2 regions of the Xanthomonas hydrangeae genome follow, and region 1 is predicted to be linked to the other one. Evidence: predicted binding sites of a transcription regulator. Region 1 holds the regulator's gene; the other holds the start of a gene.
The links. Region 1 encodes FliA, which starts transcription of late flagellar genes. Its sites were predicted from a motif close to TAAAGTTTNNCNNNCNNNGGCCGATAA; they were not measured.

Region 1 (14,743 bases):
CCAGGCCGGGCTACAAGCTGTTGTTCGACAACGCCGGTTCGGTCTGGATCTCGACCCCGCGCGGGCTGGCACGCGGTCAGACCACCCCGCCCTATGCGCTGAACTTCGAGCCGGCACTGCAAGGCAAGTTTGTCGGCGACATCGATGTCGACCGCCAGGGGCGGCTGTGGGCGGCGACCAGCGACGGGCTGTATCGCCGCGAGGGCGCGCAGTGGGTGCGCGTGCCGGTGCGCGGCTCGCTGCCCAGCCAGGACATGTTTCAGATCGATTTCGCACCGGACGGGGAAATCTGGCTGTCGCTACGCGAGGCCGGGCTCTGGCACGGTCGCCTGCAGGCCGACGGCGGTATGTCGGTGCAGACGGTCGACGACCCGCTGATCTCCAAGGTGATGCCCTTCATCCTGCGCCACGACCGCAAGGGCCGGCTGTGGGTCGGCAGCAGCCATGGGCTGGATCTGTATCAGCAAGGCCGCTGGTCGCGCATTACGCGCAGCGAGGGTCTGCTGTGGGACGACCTGTCGTCCAACGCGTTTCTGGAAGACGACGACGGCAGCCTGTGGATCGGCAGCAGCCGCGGACTGAGCCACTTGCTCGACCCGCAGCGGTTGTTTGCCGCACAACCGCTGCAGGTGGAGATCGCGCACGTGCGGCGCGGCACCGAGACGGTACGCGCCGGGGCGGCGCTGGAGTGGTCCGACATTCCGCTGGATATCGATCTGGCCACGCCCGGCGTGGAAGGCGGCGCCGACCGGATCAGCTTCCGCTACCGGATGGAAGGCCATCAGGCGCGCTGGACCACCACCTCGCTCAGCCACCTGACCTATCCGCTGCTGCCGCCCGGTACCTACACGCTGGAAGTGCAGGTGCTGGATGCCTATCAACGCAGTGGCAGCCCGATCACGCGCTTTCGTTTTGTGCTGCATCCGCCGTGGTGGCGTGGCATTCCCGCATTGATCGGCTACGTGCTGCTGGGCATCGCGGCCGTGATCGTGCTGCTGCGCTGGCGCACGCGCAAACTGCTGCGGCGCAAACGCGAGCTGGAGCAACTGGTGGCCGAACGCACCGCCGAGCTGGAGCAGGACAAGCGCGAGCTGGAAGTCGCGCGCGCCGAACTGGCGCTCAAGGCCACCCACGACGAGCTGACCGGCCTGCTCAATCGCGCCGGCATCTTGCACGCGCTGCGCGGCATGCTGGCGCGTGCCACGGTCCAGGCGCAGCCGTTGGCGGTGGTGCTGATCGATCTGGATCACTTCAAGCTGGTCAACGACCAACACGGCCATCTGGCCGGCGATGCGGTGCTGGCCGAGGTCGGCCGGCGCCTGGATACGTTGGTGCGCGGCGACGACCGGATCGGACGCTACGGTGGCGAGGAATTGCTGGCGCTGCTGCCCGGTCTGAATCCCGACTCCACGCATCGCTTGCAGGCCTTGCATCGCGGCATCTGTGGCGATTACCCGATCGACGGCAGCGTGCTGGCGGTGACCTGCTCGATCGGCGTGGCCTGGTTTCAGCCGGGCGAAACCCTAGAACAGTTGCTGGCGCGCGCCGACGCAGCGCTGTATCGCGCCAAACGCAGTGGACGCAATCGCATCGACTACGACCACACCGCGCCTGAGCACGCCGCCGACAGTTGAGCGTTAGCGCCGAAGCGCCTTGAAATACATCGAAAGCGGCGTTCCAGTGAACGCACAACCCGATTCGACTACGCTGCCGGCAAACCGATACCAGCGCCTGTCGAGCTCGCATGCAATCGACTGCCGGGTGGCAATCACGCCATCGTGTTGCTGCGCGTATTAAAGAAACACGCGTGAACAGCCGTTAGTCGGTTTACTGCGGCCTACTATGGGGGCCGCCCATGGCAAGCGTGAGACACCCGCGCAAGGCGCGGACCACACCTGCCGACGCGTGGGAGAGTGCAACGCTCGTGGGGTGTGAGTACCGCCAGTGGAGGTCGTCGAGCCGGCGCGCGCCGTTTGCCGCGGTGCTGCTGCTGGCGTTGCTGTCGTTGGCCGATCTGGCCGGCGCGCAGAGCGCGAGCATTCGCCGCTACGCCCATGACCAGGGCCTGCTCGGGCTGGCCGGTACCTGCCTGCTGCAGACCCGCGCCACGTTGCTGTGGGTGTGCACCGAAAGCGGCCTGTATCGCTTCAATGGACGCAGTTTTCAGCAGGTGGTGCTGGATGGCCTGCGCAACGAATCGATCAGCTCGATGACCGAAACCGCCGACGGTACATTGTGGGTGGCCGGCTTCCAGACGCTGTTCGTCGGCAACGAACACGGCTTCCGCAGACTGGCGCCGTACGAGGCCGAGCATCTGCAGGAAGGCATGCTGCTGGCCAGTCCGCCGTGGGGCACGGTGCTGGCAAACGGCGGCACGCTGGAGCGGCTGAGTGCACGCGGCAACGGCCGCTGGCATAGCGAGCCGCTGCTGGATACCGCCACCCGCGTGCGCGTGCCCGAGTTATCCAAGGTGTTGAGCCTGTCGGTGGATGGCGACACCTTGTGGGCCGGCTGTGCCAAGCGGCTATGCGCCATCGATGCGCAGCGCAAGGTGCAGGTGTACGGGCCCGAGCAAGGCGTGCCGGAAGATCGCTGGTACAGCGTGCTGCGCGACCACGACGGCGCATTGTGGGTACGTGGCACCGGCACCCTGCTCTACCGCGCACCGGGCGCGGCCACCTTCAGCGTGCGGCCGCTGCCGTTGCTGGATGGCAGCACCGTCGGGCAGCAGGCGCCGCTGGTGCTCGACCGCGAGGGACGGGTGCTGGTGCGCCGCAACGACGGACTGGTGCGCTGGGAAAACGGCCAGTGGCGCAGTTTCGGCACCGAGAACGGGCTGCCGCCGGGCAGCAGCGATGCCATCGTGGTGGACCGCGACGGCGACATCTGGATGACCGTGGACGGCGAAGGCCTGGTGCGCTGGGCCGGCTACGAGTGGATCGAGAACTGGGACGCCTCGCAAGGCATGCCAGTGGCGCCGACCTGGTCGATCGCCCGCGATGCGCAGGGCGCGCTGCTGGTCGGCAACGAACATGGCGTGGGCCGCCAGGCCAACCCCAACGCACGCTTCGTGCCCGCGCTGCTCGCCTCCGGCATTCAGGTGGTGGGTATGGCGCGCAGCGCCGACGGCAGCCTGTGGACGCTGAACTCGGCCGGCTTCGTGCGCCGCAACTGGCCGGATGGGCGCAGCGCCGAGGTCGCCAAACTTCCGCGTACCGGGCGGCGTCTGATCATCGACCGCCAGGGCCGGCTGTGGGTGCTCACTGCCGGTGGCCTGTTTGCGCTCGAACGGCCGCTGGACGGCGGCACGCTGCAGATGGTCAGCCAGATGCCGGCCATCGCCTACACCGATATCCAGCAGACTGCCGACGGCACGTTGTGGGTCTCCAGCGCCAATGGCCTGTTCCGGCTGCAGGGCGCGCGCTGGTCGAAGGTGAAGGTAAAGGTCAATGGCGGCGCCTCCGACCCGTGGATCAGCAAATTCCATATCAGCGACAGCGGCGAAGTGTGGCTGGCGTTCTATCGCGCCGGGCTATGGCACGGCCTGTTGCTGGACGAAGAAGTGGATCTGCAGGCGGTCAGCGATGAAGCGCTCGCCGACGTCAGCGTGTACCTGTTGCGCGGCGACAGTGTCGGCCGGGTCTGGGTGGGTCACGCACGCGGCGTGGAGGTCTACGACGGCGAGCATTGGGCGCATCTGTCGCAGTCGCAGGGGCTGTTGTGGGACGACGTGTCCGAAGCGGCGTTTGCCGAAGATCCCGATGGCTCGGTGTGGATCGGCACCGCGCGCGGGGTGAGCCATCTGCGCGACCCGGCGCGCCTGTTCGACCAGCGCCAGCCCAGCGTGCGTATCGACAGCGTCAGCCGCGGTGGGGTGCCGGTGCAGCGCGGTCAGTTGCTCGGCTGGAGCGACAGACCATTGCATATCGAGCTGTCCAGCATGGAGGTCTACGACGATCCCAGCCGGCTCACGGTGCGCTATCGCCTGCTCGGTCTGCACAACGAATGGATCCAGAGCGACACGCTGTCGATCGACCAACCGCCGCTGCCGTCCGGGCATTTCCGCCTGCAGGTGCAGCTGCTGGACCGCTACCGACGCACCACCTCGCCGATCGCCGACCTGCCGTTCGCGGTGGCACCGCTGTGGTGGCGCAGCCCGCCGGCAATCGCGCTGTATCTGCTGATCGGCAGCGCCCTGCTGGCCGGTTTGTGGCGCTGGCGGCACCGTCATCTGGTCGCGCGCGAGCGCATGCTCGCCGAGCTGGTCGCCGAGCGCACCTATCAGCTGGAGCGCGAAAAACGCGAGCTGGAAAGCGCCCGCGCTGCGCTGGCACTGAAGGCCAGCCACGACGCGCTGACCGGCCTGCTCAATCGCTCCGGCGTGCTCGAGGCGATGGCCGAAGAACTGCAGGCCTGCGCCCACGGTGCGCATCCGTTGGCGGTGGTGCTGATCGACCTGGACCACTTCAAGCTGGTCAACGACGAACATGGGCATCTGGTCGGCGATGCGGTGCTGGCCAAGGTCGGCGCGCGGCTGACCGCCTGCCTGCGCGATTCGGACCGCGTGGGCCGTTACGGCGGCGAAGAGTTGCTGCTGTTGCTGCCGGGCATGTCGCAACACAGCCAGCACCGGCTGCGCGCCATCCACGAAAAACTCAGCGTGGCCCCGTACGAAGTGGGCGCCGCCCGCCCGCTGCCGGTAACCTGTTCGGTCGGTGTGGCCTGGTTCCGGATCGGCGACACGGCGGCCACGCTGCTGGCGCGCGCCGACGAGGCGCTGTACCGGGCCAAGCGGTACGGACGCAATCGCATCGAACCGGAGGAGCCTGCGTCGTCGGTGGCATGAGCAGTCACTCCCACCACCCCAGTGCCGCGAACGGCTGCCGGGCCGATGTGCGCGATATGCCGCAACCGCCGTGCATGCGTGCGTACTGCATCCCAGCCGACGGCAAGGCTGCCGCGCATCTCGCGCCAGCGAGTCTCTGCGTCGCCACAACCGGCGCACAGTTGCCGTTGTCATGGCTGACCGCGGTAGTGGTGGTGGTGACGCTGGCCTTGCTGGTGTTGGCGCTGGTGATCTCGGTGCTGTCGCGGCGCTTCCAGCAGCGCACCGATGTGCTGGCGCAATCGCTGGCGCAGGCCAATGCCGAGCTGGTGCTGGCCGCGCTGCACGACCCGCTCACCCGCCTGCCCAACCGCGTGCTGCTGCACGAACACGTGCTGCAGAGCATCGACCGCGCCCAGCGCGACGGGCAGCGCTTTGCGGTGATGCTGATCAATCTGGATGGCTTCAAGGCGGTCAACGACGGCTACGGGCATCAGTTCGGCGACCAGCTGCTGGTGGCGGTGGCCGGGCGTATGAGCGCGCACCGCCGCGCCAACGGCAGCCTGGCGCGGCTGGGCGCCGACGAGTTCGCGCTGGTGTCCGACATCGCCGACCCCGAGGACGCCGCCGCGATCGCCGCGCATCTGCTGCAGGCGCTGGCGGTGCCGTTCCTGGTCGGCGACCAGGAGCTGCGCCTGAGCAGCAGCGTCGGCATTGCGCTATATCCCGAAGATGCCGGACCGGACGACGCCGGCAGCGAGCATCAACTGATGACCCATGCCGATGCGGCGATGCGCCACGCCAAACAGGCCGGGCGCAACCGCTACAGCTTCTTCGAGCGTTCGATGACCGGCACCACCCGCGAGCGCCTGCAGCTGCTGCAGGACCTGCCGCGCGCGCTGGAGCTGGGCCAGTTCGTGCTGCATTACCAACCCAAATACTGCGCCGAGGATGGCCGCCCGATCGGCGCCGAGGCGCTGATCCGCTGGCAGCATCCCGAACGCGGCCTGGTGCCGCCGGACAGCTTCATCCCGCTGGCCGAACGCAGCGGCATGATCGGCCCGCTCGGCAGCTGGGTGCTGCAGCAGGCCTGCCGGCAGATACGCGCCTGGCGCGAGGCCGGGCATGGCGACTGGCGGGTGGCGGTGAACCTCTCGGCCACGCAGTTGGCCTCGCCCAGCCTGCTGGACGAAGTAGCCACCACCCTGGCCGAGCATATGATTTCGCCCGGCCAGCTCACCCTGGAAATCACCGAAACCATGACCATGCGCGATGCCGATGCCTGCCTGCGCACGCTCGCCCAGCTCAACGCGCTGGGCGTGCGCATCGCCATCGACGATTTCGGCACCGGCTATTCCAACCTGCTCTACCTGCGCAAGCTGCCCGCACACGAACTCAAGATCGATCGCAGCTTCGTGCAGGCGATGGACACCTGCCCCGAAGACATCGCCATCGTCGCGGCCGTCGTGGCGCTGGCCCACACCATGCGCCTGCAGGTAGTGGCCGAGGGCGTGGAGACCACCGCCCAGCGCAACACCCTGGAACGGCTGGGCTGCGACCAGCTGCAGGGCTATCTGCTGGGCCGGCCGATGGACGCAGAGCGCTTTATCGCCACGGTGGTCGCCCAGCGCGATGGCGTGCGCCGCCAGGCCAGCTGAGCAAAAAGCATCAAAAAACGACCGTAGACCGGCATCCACGCTCAACGACCCGCCAACCGAGCCGAGCACCAGCCTGCAGTTGGTCAGCCCTCGCGCCCGATTCCCGACCTGCGGCCTCCCCGCTAACCACCCAACTACAGGACCCCGCCAGCGGCTCCACGCGCGGCCGCTGCGTCCCGATTCCCTAATCCGAATCCCCAATTCCGATTCCCGACTCCCCAATCCCAGCCCCACCAACTGGAACGCTGCTTGCATGAGCCAGGGCTGACAAGTCACCGGCACCTCCATGTCCGAGTCCGAAGACGGCGGCGAACGTACAGAGCTTCCCACCGAAAAACGCCTGCGCGAAGCCCGCGAGCAGGGCAACATCCCGCAGTCGCGCGAGTTGTCCACCGCTGCGGTGTTCGGTGCCGGCGTGTTCGCGCTGATGGCCCTGGCCCGCGGCATCGGCGACGGCGCCAGCGTCTGGATGAAGACCGCGCTCAGCCCGGACCCGAAAATGCGTGAAAACCCGATGGCGCTGTTCGGCCACTTCGGCGATCTGCTGCTGCAACTGCTCTGGGTAATGGTGCCGCTGATCGGCATCTGCCTGGCCGCCGGCCTGGCCGGCCCGCTGCTGATGAGCGGGCTGCATTTTTCCGGCAAGGCGATCATGCCCGACCTCACCAAGCTCAACCCGGCCAACGGGATCAAGCGCATGTGGGGCAGCAACAGCCTGGCCGAGCTGGTCAAGTCGGTGCTGAGGCTGCTGTTCGTCGGGCTGGCCGCCAGCCTGTGCATCTCCAAGGGCCTGCACGGCCTGCGCTCGCTGGTGAACCAGCCGCTGGAACAGGCCGTGGGCAACGGCCTGGACTTCACCAAGAGCCTGCTGTTCTACACCGCCGGGGCCTTGGTGCTGCTGGCCGCCATCGATGCGCCGTACCAGAAGTGGAACTGGCTGCGGAAGCTCAAGATGACCCGCGAAGAGATCAAGCGCGAGATGAAGGAAAGCGAGGGCAGCCCGGAGGTCAAGGGCCGCATCCGCCAGATGCAGATGCAGATGTCGCAGCGCCAGATGATGGAAGCGGTGCCCAAGGCCGACGTGGTGCTGATGAATCCGACCCACTACGCGGTGGCGCTCAAGTACGAGGGCGGCAAGATGCGCGCCCCGATCGTGGTGGCCAAGGGCGTGGACGAAATGGCCTTCCGCATCCGAGAAGCCTGCGAACAGCACCGGGTGGCGATCGTCACCGCCCCGCCTTTGGCACGCGCCTTGTATAGAGAAGCGCAAATCGGCAAGGAAATTCCCGTGAGACTCTATTCGGTCGTGGCCCAGGTGCTGTCCTACGTCTACCAGTTGCGTGGCTGGAACGGCGGCCCGATGCCGGAATTGCCTTCCCTCGAAGTGGATGAGTTCGGCAAGGGAGCCAGCGCATGAGCGCCCAACCCGCCCCGATGAACGCCCGCCGCGTCATGGAGTTGCTGCGCAACGGCCTGGGCGCCCCGCTGGCGCTGATGGCCATGCTGGCCATGCTGATGGTGCCGCTGGCCGCACCGGTGCTGGATGCCTTGTTCACCTTCAACATCGCCATCTCGCTGATGGTGCTGCTGGCGGTGATCTACGTGCAGCGCCCGCTGGAATTCACCATTTTCCCGATCGTGCTGTTGATGACCACGATGCTGCGCCTGGCGCTGAACGTCGCTTCCAGCCGCGTGATCCTGATCAACGGCCAGGACGGCCACGCTGCGGCCGGCAAGGTCATTGAGGCGTTCGGCCAGTTCGTCATCGGCGGCAATTACGCGGTGGGCATCGTGGTGTTCGCGATCCTGACCATCATCAACTTCGTGGTCATCACCAAGGGTGCCGGGCGCGTGTCGGAAGTGACCGCGCGCTTCATCCTGGACGCCATGCCCGGCAAGCAGATGGCCATCGACGCCGACCTCAACGCCGGTTTGCTGACGCGCGAGGAAGCCAAGGCCCGCCGCGAAGAAGTGCGCGAGGAAGCCGACTTCTACGGCGCGATGGACGGTGCCAACAAGTTCATCCGCGGCGACGCCATCGCCGCCATCATGATTTTGTTCATCAACCTCATCGGCGGCATGGCGGTGGGCATGTTCCAGCACGGCATGAGCTTTGTGGATGCCGCCTCCACCTACACCCTGCTGTCCATCGGTGACGGTTTGGTGGCGCAGCTACCGGCCTTGCTGGTGTCGTCCTCGGTGGCCTTGCTGGTCACCCGCGCCTCGCGTGCGCAGGACATGCGCGGGGCCATGATCAGCCAGGTGTTCGGCCAGCACCGCGCCCTTGCGGTGGCTGCGGCCATCCTGGGCCTGGTCGGCCTGGTGCCGGGCATGCCGAACGTCGCGTTTTTGACGCTCGGCCTGATCCTGGGCGTGATCGCCTGGAAAATGTACAAGCGCAGCCTGGTCATCCCGCCCACCGGCGATCCGGCCACCGACCCGAAGGCCGCTGCGGCGGCCACCGCCGCCCAGGCCAGTTCGGAACTGAGCTGGGACGAGCTGCGCCCGATCGACCCGCTGGGCCTGGAAGTGGGCTACCGGCTGATCCCGCTGGTGGACAAGAACCAGGGCGGCGAATTGATGGCGCGCATCAAGGGCGTGCGCCGCAAGCTCACCCAGGACATCGGCTTTCTGGTGCCGCCGGTGCATATCCGCGACAACCTGGAGCTGTCGGCCAACGCCTACCGCTTGTTGGTACACGGCGTACCGGTGGCCACTGCGGAAATCTATCCCGATCGCGAACTGGCACTGGACCCGGGCGGCGCACTCGGCCAGCTCGACGGCATTCCCGGCAAGGACCCGGCGTTCGGCCTGGACGCCACCTGGATCCAGCCGCATCAACGCGCCTACGCCGAATCGATGGGCTACACGGTCGTCGACCCGGCCACCGTGGTCGCTACCCATCTGTCGCACCTGATCCGCGAACACGCCCCGGAACTGCTCGGCCACGAGGAAGTACAGCAGCTTCTGGCGACCCTGGCCAAGACCGCGCCGAAGATGGTCGAGGACCTCACCCCGAAGGCGCTGCCGCTGTCGGTGGTGGTGCGGGTGCTGCAGAACCTGCTGATCGAACGCATCCCGGTACGCCAGCTGCGCAAGATCGTCGAAGCGCTGGTCGAACACGCCCCGCACAGCCAGGACCCCACCACCCTCACCGCCGCGGTACGCACCTCGCTGGGCCGTTTCATCGTGCAGGAGATAGCCGGCATGTCGGCCGAGCTGCCGGTCTACACGCTGGCTCCGCAGCTGGAGCGCGTGCTGCAGGAATCCACCCACGGCAACGGCGTGGCGCTGGAACCCGGCCTGGCCGAGCGCTTGCACCAGAGCCTGGCCGATTGCGTCGGCAAGCAGGAAGCCCGCAACGAACCGGCGGTGGTACTGGTACCCGGCCAGGTCCGCGCCGCGCTGGCCCGCCTGGTCCGCCACAGCGTGCCGACCCTGTCGGTACTGGCGTACAGCGAAGTACCGGAAGACAAGCGCCTGAAGCTGGTCGGCACGATCAGCTGAGGCTGACGCACCTCGTAGGAGCGCCCTTGGGCGCGACGGGCTCTACCGGGACGGCCCGTCGCGCCCAAGGGCGCTCCTACAACACGCCGGACAATCCGACGACATGCTGCGGACCAGGCAAGGTCGCCGACACCTGTAGGAGCGCACCTGGGCGCGAGGGCTTTACCGGGACGGCCCCTCGCGCCCAAGGGCGCTCCTACGAACCCACCCGCGCCCGGCCCTCTCGCTGCAGACAGGCGACCGACCACCGCGTCGGAAAGCCGCCACTCGTCCAAACCTCCAATCGATTGCACGACGCCAGCCGTTTTGAGGCTTTCCAGGCGCTCCAGGCTCGACCTCCCACCCGCCAGCGCATCCACCCGCACAGTGGATGCCAACGCATTGCGCCCCTAGAGAAAAGTCAATCAAACCAGTGACTTGGAATCTTGCAGCCGGGCCGATCGCACAGCTCCATCCTGTCCTGACCCTGCAGATCCCCGCGCCGGAACCCTGGCACCGCGTTTTGGCACGCCGCGTGCATTAGCTCTGGCGAGACCGCAGTCAGCTTGATCGCTGCAGGGCGAGCAGCAGCACTTGGAACAACCGAACGGGACAGGCAACTCATGACGCTGGCAACACACCCACATTCATCGCGCACCCGTCCGGCGTCCGGCGGGTCCCGTTCCTGGAGGCACTTGCCATGAAGATCAAACGCTTCGTTGCCCCGGACATGCGCACCGCATTCCGCATGGTGCGTGAAGAACACGGCCCGGACGCAGTGATCCTGTCCAACCGCCGTACCGCCGAAGGCATCGAGATCGTCGCTGCCAGCAACTACGACGAAGAACTCGTGCAGCGCGCTCTGGAAACCGCGCGCTCCGAGACTCCGGCCGCTGCGGCGGCACAGATCGAACAAGCACCTGCCCAGCATGCGTCGGTCCAGCAGGCCCCGGCCAGGCCGGCCGCGCCGTTCCACGCCCCGCTGAAGCCGGCCGGCGACACCGGCAGCAGCCAGCGTCAGCGTGTTGCCAGCGCCGCAGACGACATGATCGCCGCGATGGCGCTGCGCCAGCCGGTCAACGTGCCGCGCTCGGCGCCGGCCGCCGCACCGGTGCGGACTGCCGCCGCCCCGTCTGCCGCCGCTCAAGCATTGGCCCACGCCGTTGCGGTTACCGCCGCACCGCGCCAGGAACATGCGCTGTCGGCAGTGCCGGAACAGCTGTTCGCCGACTTCCTGACCACCGCACCGGTACAGGCTCAGGTGCACGCTGCCCCGGTGCAGGCACGCACGCCGATCATGGCCGCCGCGCTCGCCACCCACGCCGCTTACGGGCAGGACGACGACGAGCAGGACGACGACGGCTTCGACATGGACGACGCGCTGCCGCAGATCCTGCCGCCGGCCGCATTGCCGCCGCTGGTCGCCGCCCCGGTCGCCCTGGCCGCGGTGCCGGTCGCCGCCGCCCCGGTGCCGCAGAACGACGAAGAACTCAAGCAGCTGCGCGGTGAGCTGGCGCTGATGCGCCAGATGATCGAGCGCGAAATGAACCGCCTCACCGACGAGCGCCTGCGTGGCTCCCCGGTGCGTGCGCAGGCCCTGGAGCTGATGGACGACTACGGCTTCGACGCCGGTCTGATCCGCGATGTGGCCCTGCAGATCCCGGCCGATACCGAATTGCACCGCGGCCGCGGGCTGATGCTGGGCCTGCTGTCCAAGCGTCTGCCGGTGGCTCCGATCGACCCGCTGGAACGCGGCGGCGTGATCGCCCTGGTCGGCCCGACCGGTGCCGGCAAGACCACCACCATCGCCAAGCTCGCCCAGCGCTTCGCCGCCCAGCACGCCCCGCGCGACGTGGCCCTGGTCACCACCGACACCCAGCGCGTCGGTGGCCGCGAGCAGCTGCACAGCTACGGCCGTCAGCTCGGCATCGCGGTGCACGAGGCCGACAGCGCCGAGAGCCTGCTGGAACTGCTCGAGCGCCTGCGCGACTACAAGCTGGTGCTGATCGACACCGCCGGCATGGGCCAGCGCGACCGCGCCCTGGCCGCGCAGCTGAACTGGCTGCGCGCCGCGCACCAGGTCACCTCGCTGCTGGTGCTGCCGGCCAACGCCCATTTTTCCGACCTCGACGAGGTCGTACGCCGCTTCGCCCACGCCAAACCCCAAGGCGTGGTGCTGACCAAACTCGACGAGACCGGCCGCTTCGGCAGCGCCTTGTCGGTGGTGGTCGACCACCAAATGCCCATCACCTGGGTGACTGACGGACAGCGGGTCCCTGACGACCTGCACCGCGCCAATGCCGCCAGTCTCGTTCTTCGCCTTGAAGATTTGCGGCGCGCTGCCGATAAGCCCTGTACTCCGGAGCACAACCATGCAGTCGCGTGAATACGCCAAGCTGACCAACGCCTTCCCCCTGACGGCGACCCGTCCCGAGCCCTTGGGCCCGGTGCGCACCATTGCCGTGACCGGTGGCAAGGGCGGCGTGGGGAAAACCAACATTTCCGCCAACCTGGCCGTGGCCCTCGCCGAGATGGGCAAGCGCACCCTGCTGCTCGACGCCGACCTTGGCCTGGCCAACCTGGATGTGGTCTTGGGCCTGTCGCCCAAGTACACCCTGGCTGACCTGATCGCCGGCCGCTGCACGCTGGACGAAGTGATCATCGAAGGCCCGGGTGGCGTGCTGGTGGTTCCTGCCGCCTCCGGTCGCCGCCACATGGCCGAACTGGCCCCGGCCCAGCACATCGGCCTGGTCAACGTGTTCTCCGAACTGGAACGCGACCTGGACGTGATGGTCATCGACACCGCCGCCGGCATCACCGACAGCGTGCTGACCTTTTGCCAGGCCGCCCAGGACACCGTGGTGGTGGTCTGCGACGAGCCGGCCTCGATCACCGACGCCTACGCGCTGATCAAGGTGCTCTCGCGCGAACGCGGCGTGGACCGTCTGCAGATCATCGCCAACATGGTGCGCGACCCCAACGAAGGCCGCCTGCTGTACGACAAGCTGTCGCGGGTCTGCGAGAAATTCCTCGGCGACGTGTCGCTGAACTACCTCGGCCATGTGCCGCAGGACGACTGGTTGCGCTTGTCGGTACAGCGTCAGCAACCCGTCATCAAGGCCTACCCCGCCAGTCCGTCGGCGCTGGCCATCGCAGAAATCGCGCGGCGTACCTCGCGCTGGCAGGCACCCACGGTGCCGCGCGGCAACGTCGAGTTCTTTGTCGAACGCATCATCCAACGGGGAGTCGCCGCATGAGTACCGCTACCGCTACCGCAACGACGGCCACAGCGCAGTACCGTGCAGTGCAACGCAACAACGCCAACGACATCGTCACCCAGCACGCCGACCTGGTGCGCCGCATCGCCCACCATCTGGCCGCGCGCCTGCCGGCGAGCGTGGAAGTGGACGACCTGATCCAGGCCGGCATGATCGGCCTGATCGAAGCCTCGCGCAGTTACGACTCCGACCAGGGCGCCTCGTTCGAAACCTATGCCTCGATCCGTATCCGCGGCTCGATGATCGACGAGATCCGCCGTGGCGACTGGGTGCCGCGCTCGGTACACCGCCGTGCCCGCGACGCTGCTGCTGCAGTACGCAAGATCGAACAGAACACCGGCCGCGCCGCCGCCGCCACCGAAGTGGCCGCCGCGATGGAAATGCCGCTGCCCGATTACCTGCGTCTGATGGAAGACGCCGCGCGCGGCCAGGTGCTGAGCCTGGAGTCGCGGATCGAAGATCACGGCGAGCTGGACACCACCGCCAAGGGTGGGCCCAACCCACAGCAGATGATGGAGCGTGGCGAGTTCGGCCGCGAGCTGGGCAAGGCCATCGGCCAGTTGCCCGAGCGCGAGCAGCTGGTGCTGTCGCTGTACTACGAACAGGAATTGAACCTGAAGGAAATCGGCGCCGTGCTCGGCGTCAGCGAATCGCGCGTCTGCCAGATCCACGGCCAGGCCGTGGTGCGTCTGCGCGGCCGCCTCAAGGTCTTCGAACTGGCCGATGCCGGTGTCGAAATTGACGACTAATTTTTTCGCGTATTTTTTCGTGTTAGGAGCTTGATGTGAACAAGAACATGCGGATTTTGATCGTGGACGACTTCTCGACGATGCGACGTATCGTCAAGAATCTGTTGGGCGATCTTGGCTTCACCAATACCGCAGAGGCCGAAGACGGCAACAGCGCATTGGCTGCGTTGCGGGCCGGCCCGTTCGATTTCGTGGTCACCGACTGGAACATGCCCGGCATGACCGGTATCGACCTGCTGCGCAACATCCGCGCCGACGCCAAGCTCAAGCACCTGCCGGTGATGATGGTGACCGCCGAAGCCAAGCGCGAGCAGATCATCGAAGCGGCCCAGTGCGGCGTGAACGGCTACATCATCAAGCCGTTCACCGCGCAGACGCTGGAAGAAAAGCTGGGCAAGGTGTTCGAACGTCTGGCGGCGACCGCCTGATGAACGCCACCGTGGAAACCAATGCCGAACGCGCTGCCTTGATCGACCGCCTGCAAGGCGCGCTCGATGCACTGGAAAGCGGCGACGAAGCCGCCTGGAAGCGCGAGGTCGACCACCTCGCCGCCTTGCGCACCCGTCCGATGATGCAGGGCCTGAGCCGGCTCGCACGCGAACTCGGTCAGGCGCTGGGCGAACTGCCCACCGTGCCCGAAGAAGCCGGCGAGCTGGACGATGCGTGTTCGCGCCTGGACCACGTGGTGGAAATGACCGAAAAGGCCAGCCATCGCACGCTGGACCTGGTCGAAGAATGCCGTGAGCT
Region 2 (14,743 bases), 290 kb from region 1:
TGCGGCGCAGCCGGCGTACCGTGACCGGGGCGATCGATCTACTTGGCGATCTGCCGCGCGATCTCAAACGGCTGCTGCAGGCCGCGCGTCGCGGCAAGCTGCAACTGCATGTCGAAACGCGTGCGTTGCGCGAGTTTGGCGAGCAGGTCGATCGTGCCGCCAATCGGCTCACCATGGGTATTGTCACCGCCGCGTTGGTGATTGGCTCATCGATCGTCATGAACAGCGTCGGCGGCAGTGCCAGTCGCTGGCTGCTGGCGTTGGGTGTCGGCGGTTTCATCGGCGCGGCACTGTGCGGCATCTGGATCCTGTTCTCGATCTGGCGCAGCCGGCGTTAGCGCAGCCGTTTGGCTTCGATGTTGCTGCTTGCAACCCGTTGGTCGGATTTCAGATCAAAGCCGTAATCAACGGTTGCGCAGGCGCCGGTTAGTAGTAATACTACTAACCATGGAACTGACCGATACCCAGCAAGCAATCCTGGCCTTGATCGCCGAGCGCATCGACGCCGATGGCGTGCCGCCCTCGCAGACCGAGATCGCGCGTGCCTTCGGCTTCAAGGGTGTGCGCGCAGCGCAGTACCACCTGGAGGCGCTGGAGCAGGCGGGCGCGATCCGTCGTGTTCCGGGTCAGGCGCGTGGCATCCGCCTGGCCGGGCGGGGCGTGCAGGCGCGCACACCGCCGGCAAGCGAGCCTGTCCGCGACGACGTATTGCGTCTGCCAGTGCTGGGGCGCGTTGCGGCGGGCCTGCCGATCGGCGCGGATATCGGTTCGGACGACTTCGTGGTGCTGGACCGGGTGTTCTTCTCGCCCTCGCCGGACTACCTGCTCAAGGTGCAAGGCGATTCGATGCGCGACGAAGGCATCTTCAATGGCGACCTGATCGGTGTGCATCGCACCCGTGACGCACGCTCGGGGCAGATCGTGGTGGCCCGGATCGATGAAGAGATCACGGTCAAACTGCTGAAGATCGGCAAGGACCGGATCCGGCTGCTGCCGCGCAACCCGGACTACGCGCCGATCGAGGTGTTGCCGGATCAGGATTTCGCGATCGAGGGCTTGTATTGCGGGCTATTGAGGCCAAATCGCTGAGCAGTGCGCCGATGGGCGTGCTGGCTTTTTCCCGAGCCGGTACCGCAGGATTCCCCGCTGCCGCCGTAATGCCCGCATCCCTAATCTGAGTGTGTCGCCGCCAGTCTCAGCCTGTGCGATACACCGCCGTTACATTAGCCCTACACCGAAATCACTGACAAGGATCACCCAGATGGATGAGAACAAGAAGCGCGCCCTTTCCGCCGCACTGAGCCAGATCGAAAAGCAATTCGGCAAGGGCTCGGTGATGCGCATGGGCGACCGTGTGATCGAGGCCGTCGAAGTCATTCCGACCGGCTCGCTGATGCTGGACATCGCACTGGGGATCGGTGGCCTGCCCAAGGGCCGTGTGGTCGAAATCTACGGTCCGGAATCGTCGGGCAAGACCACCCTGACTCTGCAGGCGATTGCCGAATGCCAGAAGAAGGGCGGCACCGCAGCCTTCATCGATGCCGAGCACGCACTGGATCCGATCTACGCCGCCAAGCTGGGCGTCAACGTTGACGACCTGCTGCTTTCGCAGCCGGACACCGGTGAGCAGGCGCTGGAAATCGCCGACATGCTGGTGCGTTCGAGCTCGGTGGACATCGTGGTGGTCGACTCGGTCGCCGCGCTGACCCCGAAGGCGGAAATCGAAGGCGAGATGGGTGATCAGTTGCCGGGTCTGCAGGCCCGTCTGATGAGCCAGGCGCTGCGCAAGCTGACCGGCAACATCAAGCGCTCCAACACCCTGGTGGTCTTCATCAACCAGCTGCGCCACAAGATCGGCGTCATGATGCCGGGCCAGAGCCCGGAAGTGACCACCGGCGGCAATGCGCTGAAGTTCTACGCCTCGGTGCGTCTGGATATCCGTCGTATCGGCGCGATCAAGAAGGGCGATGAAATCATCGGCAACCAGACCAAGATCAAGGTCGTCAAGAACAAGCTGGCGCCTCCGTTCAAGCAGGTCGTGACCGAAATTCTCTACGGCGAAGGCATCAGCCGCGAGGGCGAATTGATCGACATGGGCGTGGAAGCCAAGCTGGTCGATAAGGCGGGCGCCTGGTACAGCTACGGCGAAGAGCGCATCGGGCAGGGCAAGGACAACGCCCGGACCTATCTGCGCGACAACCCGCAGGTTGCGATCAAGCTGGAAGCCGAGCTGCGCGAGAAGTTCCAGCCCGCCGAAGCGCCGCGTGAAGCAGGCGACGACGCCGAGAAGGAATGAGCGATAAGAGCAGCCAGAAGAACCTGGCGGATAACTGTTAGATAAGGTGGGGCGGTGCGCAGGAAGCGCAGGCTACGAGTGGTAGGTGCTCGTCTCTAACGCTGGCTGCACCTGCCTGACAGCAGCGCAACAGGTTTTGATGTTCGCTCCTTGTTTTTCTATCGCGGGGACGGTGGAGTCAGTGCCGCCGCGTTTCGCGGTAGATCTATCGAAGGCCAGGAGGGCAGGCGCCATGGACGGCGCATTGGTTGAGCAGCGATTTGGTGATTCAGGACACCTCACGATGGACGAGCAAGAGCCCGCGCCAAAGCGGGGACGCCGGTTCAAGGAGCAGACGCCGGTCCAACGCGCACTCGGATTGCTGGTGCGTCGCGAGCATTCGCGCAAGGAATTGAACCGCAAGCTGCTGGCACGCGGCATAGAGCCGGAAGCTGCCGAGGCTGCCGTAGAGCGTCTCGCTGGCGAAGGCTGGCAGGACGACACCCGGTTCGCGGCGTCGGTTGTTCGTAATCGTGCAGGCTCGGGCTACGGTCCACTGCATATTCGCGCCGAACTCGGAACCCATGGTCTGGATAGCGAGGCCATCAGTGCTGCCATGGCGACCTTTGAAGGCGATTGGACCGAAAACGCACGCGATCTGATCCGTCGCCGGTTCGGCGAACAAGGCCCGCTGGATCTGCCGCAGCGGCGCAAGGCCGCCGATCTGTTGGCCCGGCGTGGTTTTGATGGCAACAGCATTCGTAGCGCCACGCGCTTCGACCTTGAGGACTGAGGGCGTCAGGCCTGCTACCCTTTGTGGTTTAAGGTTGTTCCGCTCGTCTGCGCCCACATTCATTGGGTGACCGGGACCGCCGCCCGCCCAATGCCAGCACATGAACGCACCTGCCAAATACAGCACTTCCCAGATCCGTAGTGACTTCCTTGCCTTCTTCGAGGGCAAGGGCCACACCATCGTGCCGTCCGCACCGCTGGTGCCGGGCAACGACCCGACCTTGCTGTTCACCAACTCGGGCATGGTCCAATTCAAGGACGTCTTTCTCGGCGCTGAAAAGCGCAGCTATGTGCGTGCTGCCGACGTACAGCGCTGCCTGCGTGCCGGCGGCAAGCACAACGATCTGGATTCGGTTGGCTATACCGCGCGCCACCACACCTTCTTCGAAATGCTGGGCAACTGGTCGTTCGGCGATTATTTCAAGAAGGACGCCATCAGCTGGGCATGGGAACTGCTGACCCAGGTCTGGAAGCTGCCGGCCGACCGCCTGCTGGTCACGGTCTACCACACCGACGAAGAAGCCTTCGCGCTGTGGCGCGACATGATCGGCATCCCGGAAAGCCGCATCGTGCGCATCGGCGACAACAAGGGGGCGCCATATGCCTCCGACAATTTCTGGCAGATGGCCGATACCGGTCCATGCGGCCCGTGCACCGAGATCTTCTTCGACCATGGCGATCACATCGCCGGCGGTCCGCCAGGTTCGCCGGACGAGGATGGCGATCGCTTCATCGAGATCTGGAATCTGGTCTTCATGCAGTTCGATCGGCAGCCCGATGGCACCTTGATCCCGTTGCCGGCCCCGTGTGTGGATACCGGCATGGGTCTGGAGCGTCTCGCTGCGATCCTGCAGCATGTGCATACCAATTACGAAATCGACGTGTTCCAGGCGTTGATCGGCAAGGCCAGCGCGCTGACCGGCGTTGCCGATCTGGAAAACAAGTCGCTGCGGGTGATCGCCGATCACATCCGCGCCTGTTCGTTCCTGATCGTCGATGGCGTGCTGCCCTCCAACGAAGGTCGTGGCTATGTGTTGCGCCGGATCATCCGGCGTGCGCTGCGCCATGGCTGGATGCTGGGCGTGCGCCAGCCGTTCTTCAGCAAGATGGTGCCGACCCTGGTCGAGCTGATGGGTGAGGCCTATCCGGAGCTGGTGGTCGCTCAAGCGACGGTCGCGCGCGCCTTGCTTGCCGAGGAAGAGCGCTTTGCCGAAACGCTGGACGCCGGCATGAAGATCTTCGACGACGTCGCTTCGCGCTCGCAGGAGGTCATTCCCGGTGCCGATGCATTCCGTCTGTTCGACACCTACGGATTTCCGGTCGATCTGACCTCCGACATCGCACGCGAGCGCGGCTTGCGTGTGGACATGGAGGGCTTCGAGTTCGCCATGGAGCGTCAGCGCGAGACGGCGCGTGCCGCAGGCAAGTTCGGTGGTGGCGTGGCATTGCCTGCGGATCTGGTCGCTACGATGTCGCCGACGGTGTTTCTGGGCTACGAAGCCTACGACGCCGATGCGCTCAAGGTCGTTGCGCTGCTCAAGCAGGGCCGTCCGGTCGAACGCGCCGACGCCGGTGACGAGGTCATCGTGTTCACCGACCGCACACCGTTCTATGCCGAGTCCGGTGGTCAGGTCGGCGATAGCGGTCAGCTGAGCGGGACCGGTGTCTCCATCGACATTGCCGATACGCAGAAGTTTGCCGGGCAGTTCCATGGTCATGTGGGGCGCATCACCGAAGGCGCGCTTGCGCTGGGCGATGTGCTGTCCGGCGGGATCGACGTGCAGCGTCGCGGCAAGACCATCCTCAATCACTCGGCCACGCATCTGCTGCATGCGGCCTTGCGCGAAGTGTTGGGCACGCACGTCCAGCAGAAGGGATCGTTGGTTGCGTCGGACCGTCTGCGTTTCGACTTCTCGCACTTTCAGCCGATCACGGCCGACGAGCTCGCGGTGATCGAACGCAAGGTCAACGCCGAGGTCCGTACCAACCACAGTGTCGAAGTGCACAACATGGCCATGCAGGAAGCGCTGGATTTCGGCGCGATGGCGTTGTTTGGCGAGAAGTACGGCGAGAACGTGCGTGTGCTGAAGATGGGTGGGTATTCGACCGAACTCTGCGGCGGTACCCATGTCACCCGCACTGGCGATATCGGCCTGTTCAAGATTACCTCCGAGGGTGGCGTGTCTTCGGGCGTGCGCCGTATCGAAGCGGTAACCGGGCAGGGCGCGCTGGACTATGTGGCCGACGAAGAGCGTCGTCTGCTTGAGGCCGCTCATCTGCTCGGCGGCAATTCGACTGAAGTCGTCGACAAGGTGCGCGCACTTACCGAGCGCCAGAAGCGTCTGGAGCGTGAGCTGGAGTCGCTCAAGGCCAAGCTGGCCTCGGGTGCGACTGCAGATCTTGGCGCCAGCGCCGTCGATGTCGCCGGAGTCAAGGTTATCGCTGTGCGTCTGGAAGGCTTCGATGCCAAGGCGCTGCGCGATGCGATGGATCGGCTGAAGCAGCAATTGGGCGATTCGGTGATCGTGCTGGCGGGTGCATCTGCCGGCAAGGTCGCGCTTGTTGCCGGCGTGAACGGTAGCCCAACTGGCAAGGTGAAGGCAGGGGAACTCCTCGGCCATGTCGCCAGTCAGATCGGGGGCAAGGGCGGTGGCCGTCCGGATCTCGCCCAGGGTGGTGGCGAGGACGGGCCCGCCCTTGCGACCGCGCTCGACGGCGTGCACTCCTGGGTCAAGCAACACTTGGGCTGAACACTTGTCCTGCCATGCCTTGCTGGCTGGCAGGATCTGCCGCTACCATTTCCGGTCTATTCCCTTTACCTATAGACGCGTCTCATCAGGAGGCCGTCGATGCTGGTGGGAAACCCACCGGTTCCAGGAGATTTGAAAAATGTTGATCCTCACTCGCCGGGTAGGCGAAACCTTGATGATCGGCGACTCGGTCACTGTTACCGTGCTCGGCGTCAAGGGTAATCAGGTGCGCATTGGCATCACTGCACCGAAAGATGTCGCTGTGCACCGCGAAGAAATCTATCAGCGCATCCAGCGTGGCGATGAGCCGGTCGCTTCCGGCGCGCATCACGGCGACGATTCTTCGAATTGATTGTCGCAAAGGGTTTACGTTAACCCCCCTTACCCGGTATTCTTCGCGGCCTGCCACGGACAACGCGGCAGGACGTGAAACTGGAGCGATGCCCGAGCGGCTGAAGGGGCTCCCCTGCTAAGGGAGTATAGGGTCAAAAGCTCTATCGAGGGTTCGAATCCCTCTCGCTCCGCCAGTGTTCTAGACGCCCGCAGATCTTTGATTTGCGGGCGTTTTTATTTGCATCGCGGGATGGGTTGCAAGTCCTTTCGAGTGAGCTGCGCAGCATGCTTGCTGCCAGTCGGCTCGCCGCATCCTCCATCAGGCATTTGGTTGTCGCGAAAGCATCTGAATCGCCTCAAACGTGCTGCATGAAGCGGTTCAAGTAACTCCGGTATAGGTCGCTAAACACGTGACATATATCTCGGACTTCAACGTGATGCGCCTACCGCCACTGCTTGGACGCCTGTTCTCTTTCTGGGGCCGTGGGCTGCAGCACAAGGCCAATGCGGTGGACCGGGTGATGGCGGTGATCGAGTTCGATCTGGATGGCCGCATTCTGGATGCGAACGAGAACTTCCTGTCCTTGATGGGCTATCGGCTGGACGAGGTGGTCGGCCAGCATCACCGCATGTTCGTGACTGCCAGTGATCGCGACAGCGAAAGCTATCGTCAGTTCTGGGCGGCGCTGCGGCGCGGCGACTTCAACGCCGGGCGCTTTTGCCGGTTGGACAAACACGGGCGCGAGGTGTGGATCAACGCGTCGTACAACCCGCTGCTGGATCGATCCGGCAACGCCTATCGCGTGGTGAAGTACGCCACCGACATCACGGCGCAGGTGCGCCAGACCGCCGATTTCGAAGGGCGAATCGATGCGATCGACAGGGTCATGGCGGTCATCGAGTTTTCGCTGGATGGCACCGTGCTCGATGCCAACCAGAATTTTCTGCAGGTGATGGGTTACCGGCTCGATGAGATCCGCGGCCAGCATCACGGCATGTTCGTGGATGCGTCCACGCGCCAATCGGCGGCCTATCGCGCGTTCTGGGAAAAGCTCGGGCGCGGCGCATTCGATGCGGGGCGCTACAAGCGCGTTGGTAAGGATGGGCAGGACGTGTGGATCCAGGCGTCCTACAACCCGGTACTCGATGAGCATGGGCGCCCGTACAAGGTGGTCAAGTACGCCACCGAGGTGACCCGTCAGGTGATCGATTCGGCCGATGCGGATGGCCGCATCCAGGCCATCGACAAGGTGATGGGCGTGATCGAATTCGATCTGGAAGGGCACGTGCTGAGCGCCAACGATAATTTCCTGGCGATTTTGGGATATCCGGCCGCCGAAGCGGTCGGGCAGCACCATCGCGTGTTCGTGGATGCGGTGTATGGCGCCTCCGAGGAGTACCGCAATTTCTGGGCGAAGCTGGCGCGTGGGCAGTTCGACGCGGGCCGTTATCGCCGGCTGCGCAAGGACGGCAGCGCGGTGTGGATACAGGCCTCCTACAACCCGATCCTGGATGTCTCAGGGCGGCCGTACAAGGTGGTCAAGTACGCCACCGATGTGACCGATCAAGTGCGCTCGGCCGAGCGCATGCGCGAGTTGATGCAGCAGACCATGAGCATCGCGCAGAACGTGCAGCGCGAGGCGCACCATATTTCGGTCAGCAATGAGGAGCTGGTGAGCCGCGCATCTTCGCAGTCCACCGCAGTGGCGCAGACCTCGACCACCATCGATCAGCTGGCGGAGACCGTGCGCATCAATTCCGAGAGCGCGGGGTCGGCGCAGCGCATGGCCGAAGAGTCGGCCAATGTTGCGCGACGCGGTGCCGAGGTCATCGCCGAGGTGGTCAAGACCACCGCCAACATTCGTTCGGCGACCGATCGCATTGGCCAGATCATCGAGGTGATCGACGGCATCGCCTTCCAGACCAACATCCTGGCGCTCAACGCGGCGGTGGAAGCGGCGCGCGCCGGCGAGCAGGGGCGTGGATTTGCAGTGGTGGCGACCGAGGTGCGTAGTCTGGCGCAGCGCTGCAGCGTGTCGGCCAAGGAGATTCGTTCCCTGATCGACAACGCGACCGATCAGGTTGGCGATGGTTCGCGCCTGGCCGAACAGGCCGGTGTGGTGATGCAGGACATGGTCGGCTCGGTGCTGCGTGTGACCGCAACCGTGGAGCAGATCGCCGCCGCCAGCCAGGAGCAGGCGCAGGATATTTCGACCGCCAACACGGCGCTGCAATCCATTGGCGTGCAGGCGCGCGATCAGGCGCGGATGGTCGACGATCTGGCGCGTTCGGCGCATGTGCTCGAAGCCGATGCGGATGCGTTGTTCGCATTGGTCAACGGCGATGCCGATGGGTCTTCTGCAATAAAGGATGCGCACGCAGAGCCGTTCGCCAAATCGCAGGCCGCGTGACCCAGACCACGTGACTATGAGGGGTCTGGTGCATTCGCTGTGCGGCGTCGTTGAAGCGGTGACACGCACGCTCGTAGTTGCATCGCTGCCGCGCGTGCCAGCAGCTAGGTCTGCGCAAAACTAAAAGCGCTCGCCAGCAGATACATCCGCGCACCACAAAGACCGCCAGAACCTAATGCTGTTCACTGAAGTTGCTGATCGAGGGCTCCTGCATCTCGGCATAGTCTCCAATCGGCTCAGTTTTCAAGCCAAATAAAAAACGGCGCTCCCCGCGCGGGGAGTGCCGTTTTTTCAAGTGAACTGCATTGCGCCAGGAGCGCGCTTTGCCTGGTCCAGCCAGCTGCGATCATGCGGCGCGCCGATTTACTGCGGCACGCCGCACTGTCACGCGTTGCCGTTTACTGCGGCAGATCGAACACCAGCACTTCTGCGTCGCGTGCGTCGGCCAGCACGAGTTCCGGCTCGGCGGTGATCTGCAGCGCGTCGCCAGCCGACAGTGCCTGTCCGTTGACGCTCAGGCTGCCGCGCACCACCTGCGCGTAACCGATGCGTCCCGGTGCCAGCGGGTGTTGCAGACGCACATCGCCGTCGAGGATGGAGGCGTACAGGCGTGCGTCCTGATGCAGGCGCAGCGAGCCGGCTTCGCCGTCGGGCGAGGCGATCAGGCGCAGCTGATTGCGCTTGCTGTCGGCGTCGAAATGCTTTTCCTCGTAGCTGGGTTCGATGCCGTTGCGTTCGGGCATCACCCAGATCTGCAGGAAATGCACCGGCTCGCTGGCCGAGTGATTGAACTCGCTGTGGCTGACGCCGCTGCCGGCGCTCATGCGCTGCACGTCGCCGTAGTGCAGCACCGAGCCGGTACCCATGCTGTCCTTGTGCTCCAGCGCGCCGTCCAGCACGTAGGAAATGATCTCCATGTCGCGATGGGCATGGGTGCCGAAGCCTTCGCCCGGCTGCACCTTGTCTTCGTTGATCACCCGCAGCGGGCCGACGCCCATGTGGCGCGGGTCGTGGTAGCTGGCGAAGGAAAAGGTATGGCGCGAGGACAGCCAGCCATGCTCGGCGCGGCCACGGGTTTCGCTCTTGCGGACATTCAACATGCTGCTTCTCCTTGAAAGATCTCGAATGGCGCCGGGGAGTGAGTCGGTGTCCCGGCGGCCCGATGCGTAGTCTCCGCCTCTGTGCGGAAGACAAAAAGCGAGTAAATTTGGCCGCTATCATCGAAAAAATCGAACAATGAAAATTAGCCTGGAAGCGCTGCAAATCCTCGATGCAATCGACCGTCGGGGCTCGTTCGCGGCCGCAGCCAAGGTGTTGTTCAAGGTGCCGTCGACGATTTCCTACACGGTGTCCAAGCTCGAAGACGATCTGGGGGTGCAACTGTTCGAGCGGCTCGGTCCCAAGGCGACGCCGACCCAGGCCGGGCGCGAGTTGTTGCGCGAGGGGCGGCACCTGTTGCGTGCTGCGCAGGAGCTGGAGGTGCGGGTGCGGCGGGTGGCGTCGGGTTGGGAGTCGGACTTTGCGATCGGGCTGGATGCGATTCTGCCGGTGGCGTTGCTGCAGGCGCAGATCCTGGATTTCTACACGGTGGCCGATAGCACGCGCCTGCGCGTCGTGAGCGAATCGCTGTCCGGCAGCTGGGAGGCGCTGCTGGATCGGCGCGTGGATCTGATCGTCGCGGCGGGCGAGGGGCCAAGCGGCGGTGGCTACGTCGCCGAGCAGATCGGCACGCTGCGCTTTGTGTTCGCGGTGGCCTCCACGCATCCGCTGGCGGGCGCCGGGATGCTGGGTGCGACCGAGCTGGCCGAGCATCGTGCGATCGCTGTAGCGGATTCGGCGCGGCGGTTGCTGCCGCGCACCGTGGGCCTGTTGTCCGGGCGCGATGTGCTCACCGTACCGGACATGCAGGCCAAGCTGCAGTTGCAGCTGGCCGGCGCAGGCTACGGCTTTCTGCCTGAGGCGTATGCGCGCGGCGCGCTACAGGACGGCCGGCTGTGCGAGGTGCAGGTAGAAACCCGCAAGCCCGACGAGACGTTCTCCCTGGCATGGCGGCCGGGCGAGGAGGGTGAGGCATTGGGGTGGTGGCGGCGCGCCCTGCGCAGCGAGGGCCTGTTCGATGGCTGGTTGCAGTCGCTTGCCGAGACGTATCGTTCCGTCGCTGCCGGGCAGTCGCGCGCGTGAGGAAGGGCGGATAATGCGCGTTCGTCGTCGCGCAGGATCGTCGCATGCAGGGCTTGATCGAACAGTACGGATTGGCCCTGGTGTTCGCCAACGTGCTGGCGTTGTCGCTGGGACTGCCGGTGCCGGCATTGCCGACGCTGGTGTTGGTCGGTGCCGGCTATGCGCTGCGCGGCGGGAGCGATGCATGGCTGGCCGGGGTGGCGGCGTTGGGCGTTTCGGTGTTGGCGAGCCTGCTCGGCGATCTGGCCTGGTATCTGGCCGGCCGCCGCTTCGGTAATCGCACCTTGCAGTCGCTGTGCCGGCTGTCGCTGTCGCGCGATACCTGCATGAAAAAGACCGAGCGGTTCTTCTCGCGCTGGGGAGTGCGGATATTGGCGGTGGCCAAGTTCGTCCCGGGGTTGTCGATGGTCTCGGTGCCGATGGCCGGCGCAATGCGGGTGCGCCCGGCGGCATTTCTGCGCTACGACGCCTTCGGTGCAGCGTTGTGGGCGTTGGTCGGTCTGGGCCTGGGAGCGTTGTTCGCCCACCAGGTACAGAACGTACTTGCGTTTCTGGCCGAGCTTGGGTCGGGCGCGGTTGTCGTGGTGGCGGTGTTGTTGGCCTGCTACATCGGTTGGCGCTGGTGGCGACGGCATAGTCTGCTGCGTTCGCTGGTGCATGCGCGCATTGCAGTCGACGAGCTGGTGCCGTTGCTCGATGGCGAAGAGAGCCTGCGGCCTGCCGTGCTGGATATCCGCGCACCGGGATATCGCGATCTGCAGCCTTACACGATTCCCGGCGCGGTGTTTGCCGACGAGCGACAGCTCGCACAGATTCTGGCCACCGTGCCGCGCGATCGCAGTGTGGTGATCTATTGCGCGTGTCCGGACGAGGTGTCGGCGGCGTGGCTGGCGGGGCGAATGCGCGAGCGCGGTTATCGCGATGTGCGTCCGCTGCTGGGCGGGCTGGATGCATGGCGCGATGCCGGGCATCCGGTGACCTCGCTGCTGCCGGTGGCTGTGGTTGGTGGGCCAGATACCGTTGGGGCGATGGCCTGATTGCGGTTGCTTTCATCCGGACAAAAAAAAGACCAGCAAGCTGGTCGTTTTCTTCAAGATTGGTGCGCCCGGAGAGATTCGAACTCCCGACCGCCTGGTTCGTAGCCAGGTACTCTATCCAACTGAGCTACGGGCGCATTATCTTGTTTTGACTTGCACATCCGTCGCAGTGCGATCGGAGGTTTAACTAAAAAGACAGCGATGCACTGCTGTCTTTTTGTTGTTCTGATGATGGTGCGCCCGGAGAGATTCGAACTCCCGACCGCCTGGTTCGTAGCCAGGTACTCTATCCAACTGAGCTACGGGCGCGTCGTCAGGAGCGGAATTATGCGGATGCCCGGCGTACTCGTCAATCCTTTTGTGACACGCGATTGCCTGCGCCTTGCCGATGCGTCCGCGCCGGGGCGCTGCCAGCGCGACTGCAGGTGCTTTCATCCATGCGTAGTGATCGCTGCACGCGCCTAGCTGTGCGTGGTCCGATTTCGGCAGGTCAGATGTGCCGGTACACGCGCTCATACGCTGGGCGCGGCGCCGAAGTGGTCGAGCACCAGCACCTCACTGTGACCTGGGGTGTGGCCGAGGCGGATCGCGCGCGCAACGTAGTCGATCGCCGCTTCGCAGGCGTTGAGCAGGGACAGGCCCTGGCACAGCTGCGCAGCAATCGCGGCCGACAAGCTGCAGCCGGTGCCGTGCGCGTCGACCTGCAGGCGTGGATGCATGAACACGTCCTGGGTGACGCCGTCATCGAAGCGGTCGATCACGCGCGTGCCCTCGTGCAGGTGACCGCCCTTGAGCAACACCGCATTGGCGCCGAGGTCGAGCAGGGCGGCGGTGGCGTGCTCGGCGGCGTCGGCATCGACGATGCGGCGGCCGGTCAGCAGCTCGGCTTCGGGCGTGTTGGGGGTGATCAGGGTGGCCAGCGGCAGCAGGCGCGTACGCAGCGCGTCCAGTGCGGCGTCTTCCAGCAGGCGCGCGCCGCTGGTGGAGACCATCACCGGGTCAAGTACCACGAACGGTGGGCGATATTTTTCGAGCAGATCGGCCACGCAATGGATGACCTCGGCATTGGCGAGCATGCCGAGCTTGACCGCCTGAATCTCGAAATCGGCGAAACAGGCGTCGATCTGCGCCTGCAGAAATGCGATCGGCGGGATGTGCACGGCGGTAACCGAACGGGTGTTTTGCGCGGTCAACGCAGCGATGGCCGACAACCCATGTACGCGGTGTGCGGCGAAGGTCTTGAGATCGGCCTGAATGCCGGCACCGCCGCCGGAATCGGAGCCGGCGATGGTCAATGCGGACAGCGTGCTGGGCGTGGTCATGCGTGGATTCTGCACTGCTGTCGGTCGGATGTGCGGCTCATCGCGCGCGCCAGCGACGCCATTGCAGGTAGGCAACGTAGCCGGCCCCGGTCACTCCGGTGAGGCCGGCTGGCAGGTAGAGCGCGTCGTAGTGCCAGCGCTGGAACAGCCAGGTGCCGAGGATGCTGCCGCCGAGAAAGCCGCTGATGATCAACCCGCTCAGCGTGAGCCGGCGCAGTTGCAGCGGGCGCCCACGCAGCAGGTGCCCCAGGCCGATGCCCAGGTCGGTGAACATGCCGCTCAGATGCGTGGTCCGTACCGCTGCGCCGCTGAGGGTGGTGGCCATGGCGTTCTGCAGGCCGCAGGCGCCTGCGGCGACCAGCACGCCGCCGATGTGATGCAGCTTGAACAGCGGAATCGCGGCCAGCAACAGCAGCGCTTCGAGCAGCAGTGCCGCGCCGTAGCGCTGTCCAAGCCGCAGGACATCGTCCTGGATGATCAGGCCGCTGAGCATGGCGCCGGCGCAGAAGGCGATCAGAATGCCCCAGAGAAAGCCGATCTCCGGGGCGGTGTCTTGTATCAGGGCAACGCCGAGCAGGCTGGTGGTACCGGTGAGGTGGCTGACCACCTGATGTTCGGAGCCCAGGTAGCCGACCACGTTGACCATGCCGGCCACACCCGACAATGCCACCGCGCCAATCCAGACCCAGCGCGGTAGCAGGATTCCCATGTCGGGTCAGGGGGTGCCGTTGACGGCGATCTGCGAAAACGCGCCGGTTTGCGGGTCGTACAGCGCGCCCCAGAATGCGCTGCCGCCGTCGCATACCCGGATCGCCTCTTTGGCCGGTTTCACTGGCGGATCGTTCGGCAGCTTGAAGGCATTGATGTAGATCAGCTGCTGGCCCTGGATCACCACGCCTACATATTGGCGGTCGAAATCGCGCGGCTCGGGGATGGTCGGCGTCAATGCATCCTGCCTGGATTCGAGCTGTTCGATCTGTTGCTGGCTCGGCGTCCAATAGCCGGTGATCTGGCCCGGATGACGCGCCGGGCTGTCGCGCGAGCAGGTGTCCAGCACCTGCTCGGCAATGCCCTGGCGCGTGATGACCCACGACTGCCCGCTCTTGATGTTGGTGGGCACGCTGGCGGGCGGCGGCGTGGTTGCGCAGCCGGCCAGTGCAATCAGTGCGAACGCCGCCGCGCCGCGCAGCGGATGCATCACAGCACCTCCGAAGCGAAGTCGGCCAGGCGCGAGCGCTCGCCGCGCCGCAGCGTGATGTGCGCGCTATGCGGCCAGGCCTTGAAGCGATCCACCGCGTAGGTCAGGCCCGAGGTGGTCTCGGTGAGGTAGGGCGTGTCGATCTGTTCGACGTTGCCCAGACACACGATCTTGGTGCCGGGGCCGGCGCGGGTGATCAGCGTCTTCATCTGCTTGGGGGTGAGGTTCTGTGCCTCGTCCAGAATCAGATAGCGCGACAGGAAGGTGCGCCCGCGCATGAAGTTCATCGAGCGGATCTTGATGCGGCTGGCGAGCAGATCATTGGTTGCCGCACGCCCCCAGGCACCGCCTTCCTGATTGTGCGTGAGCACTTCCAGGTTGTCGGTCAGTGCGCCCATCCACGGGGTCATCTTTTCTTCTTCGGTGCCGGGCAAGAAGCCGATG

Region 2: a site for FliA is predicted at 6,530-6,556, ahead of NYR97_RS18065 (methyl-accepting chemotaxis protein). Genes of this name have one in related genera too.

The regions. Positions count from the first base shown of each region.
Region 1 is NZ_CP103836.1:4,509,651-4,524,393, reverse strand. Features, by position in the region: gene NYR97_RS19060 (ligand-binding sensor domain-containing diguanylate cyclase) at 1-1,634, shown strand, start outside; gene NYR97_RS19055 (ligand-binding sensor domain-containing diguanylate cyclase) at 1,925-4,846, shown strand; gene NYR97_RS19050 (putative bifunctional diguanylate cyclase/phosphodiesterase) at 4,903-6,483, shown strand; gene flhB (flagellar biosynthesis protein FlhB) at 6,770-7,900, shown strand; gene flhA (flagellar biosynthesis protein FlhA) at 7,918-9,990, shown strand; gene flhF (flagellar biosynthesis GTPase FlhF) at 10,670-12,355, shown strand; gene NYR97_RS19030 (MinD/ParA family protein) at 12,342-13,226, shown strand; gene NYR97_RS19025 (RNA polymerase sigma factor FliA) at 13,223-13,996, shown strand; gene cheY (chemotaxis response regulator CheY) at 14,032-14,424, shown strand; gene NYR97_RS19015 (protein phosphatase CheZ) at 14,424-14,743, shown strand, end outside.
Region 2 is NZ_CP103836.1:4,215,499-4,230,241, forward strand. Features, by position in the region: gene ubiB (2-polyprenylphenol 6-hydroxylase) at 1-338, shown strand, start outside; gene lexA (transcriptional repressor LexA) at 448-1,089, shown strand; gene recA (recombinase RecA) at 1,262-2,296, shown strand; gene recX (recombination regulator RecX) at 2,580-3,068, shown strand; gene alaS (alanine--tRNA ligase) at 3,169-5,817, shown strand; gene csrA (carbon storage regulator CsrA) at 5,957-6,169, shown strand; tRNA gene NYR97_RS18060 (tRNA-Ser) at 6,252-6,344, shown strand; gene NYR97_RS18065 (methyl-accepting chemotaxis protein) at 6,615-8,561, shown strand; gene NYR97_RS18070 (pirin family protein) at 8,960-9,661, opposite strand; gene NYR97_RS18075 (LysR family transcriptional regulator) at 9,798-10,742, shown strand; gene NYR97_RS18080 (DedA family protein/thiosulfate sulfurtransferase GlpE) at 10,787-11,779, shown strand; tRNA gene NYR97_RS18085 (tRNA-Arg) at 11,840-11,916, opposite strand; tRNA gene NYR97_RS18090 (tRNA-Arg) at 12,012-12,088, opposite strand; gene thiD (bifunctional hydroxymethylpyrimidine kinase/phosphomethylpyrimidine kinase) at 12,292-13,101, opposite strand; gene NYR97_RS18100 (YoaK family protein) at 13,139-13,810, opposite strand; gene NYR97_RS18105 (hypothetical protein) at 13,817-14,299, opposite strand; gene NYR97_RS18110 (PhoH family protein) at 14,299-14,743, opposite strand, start outside.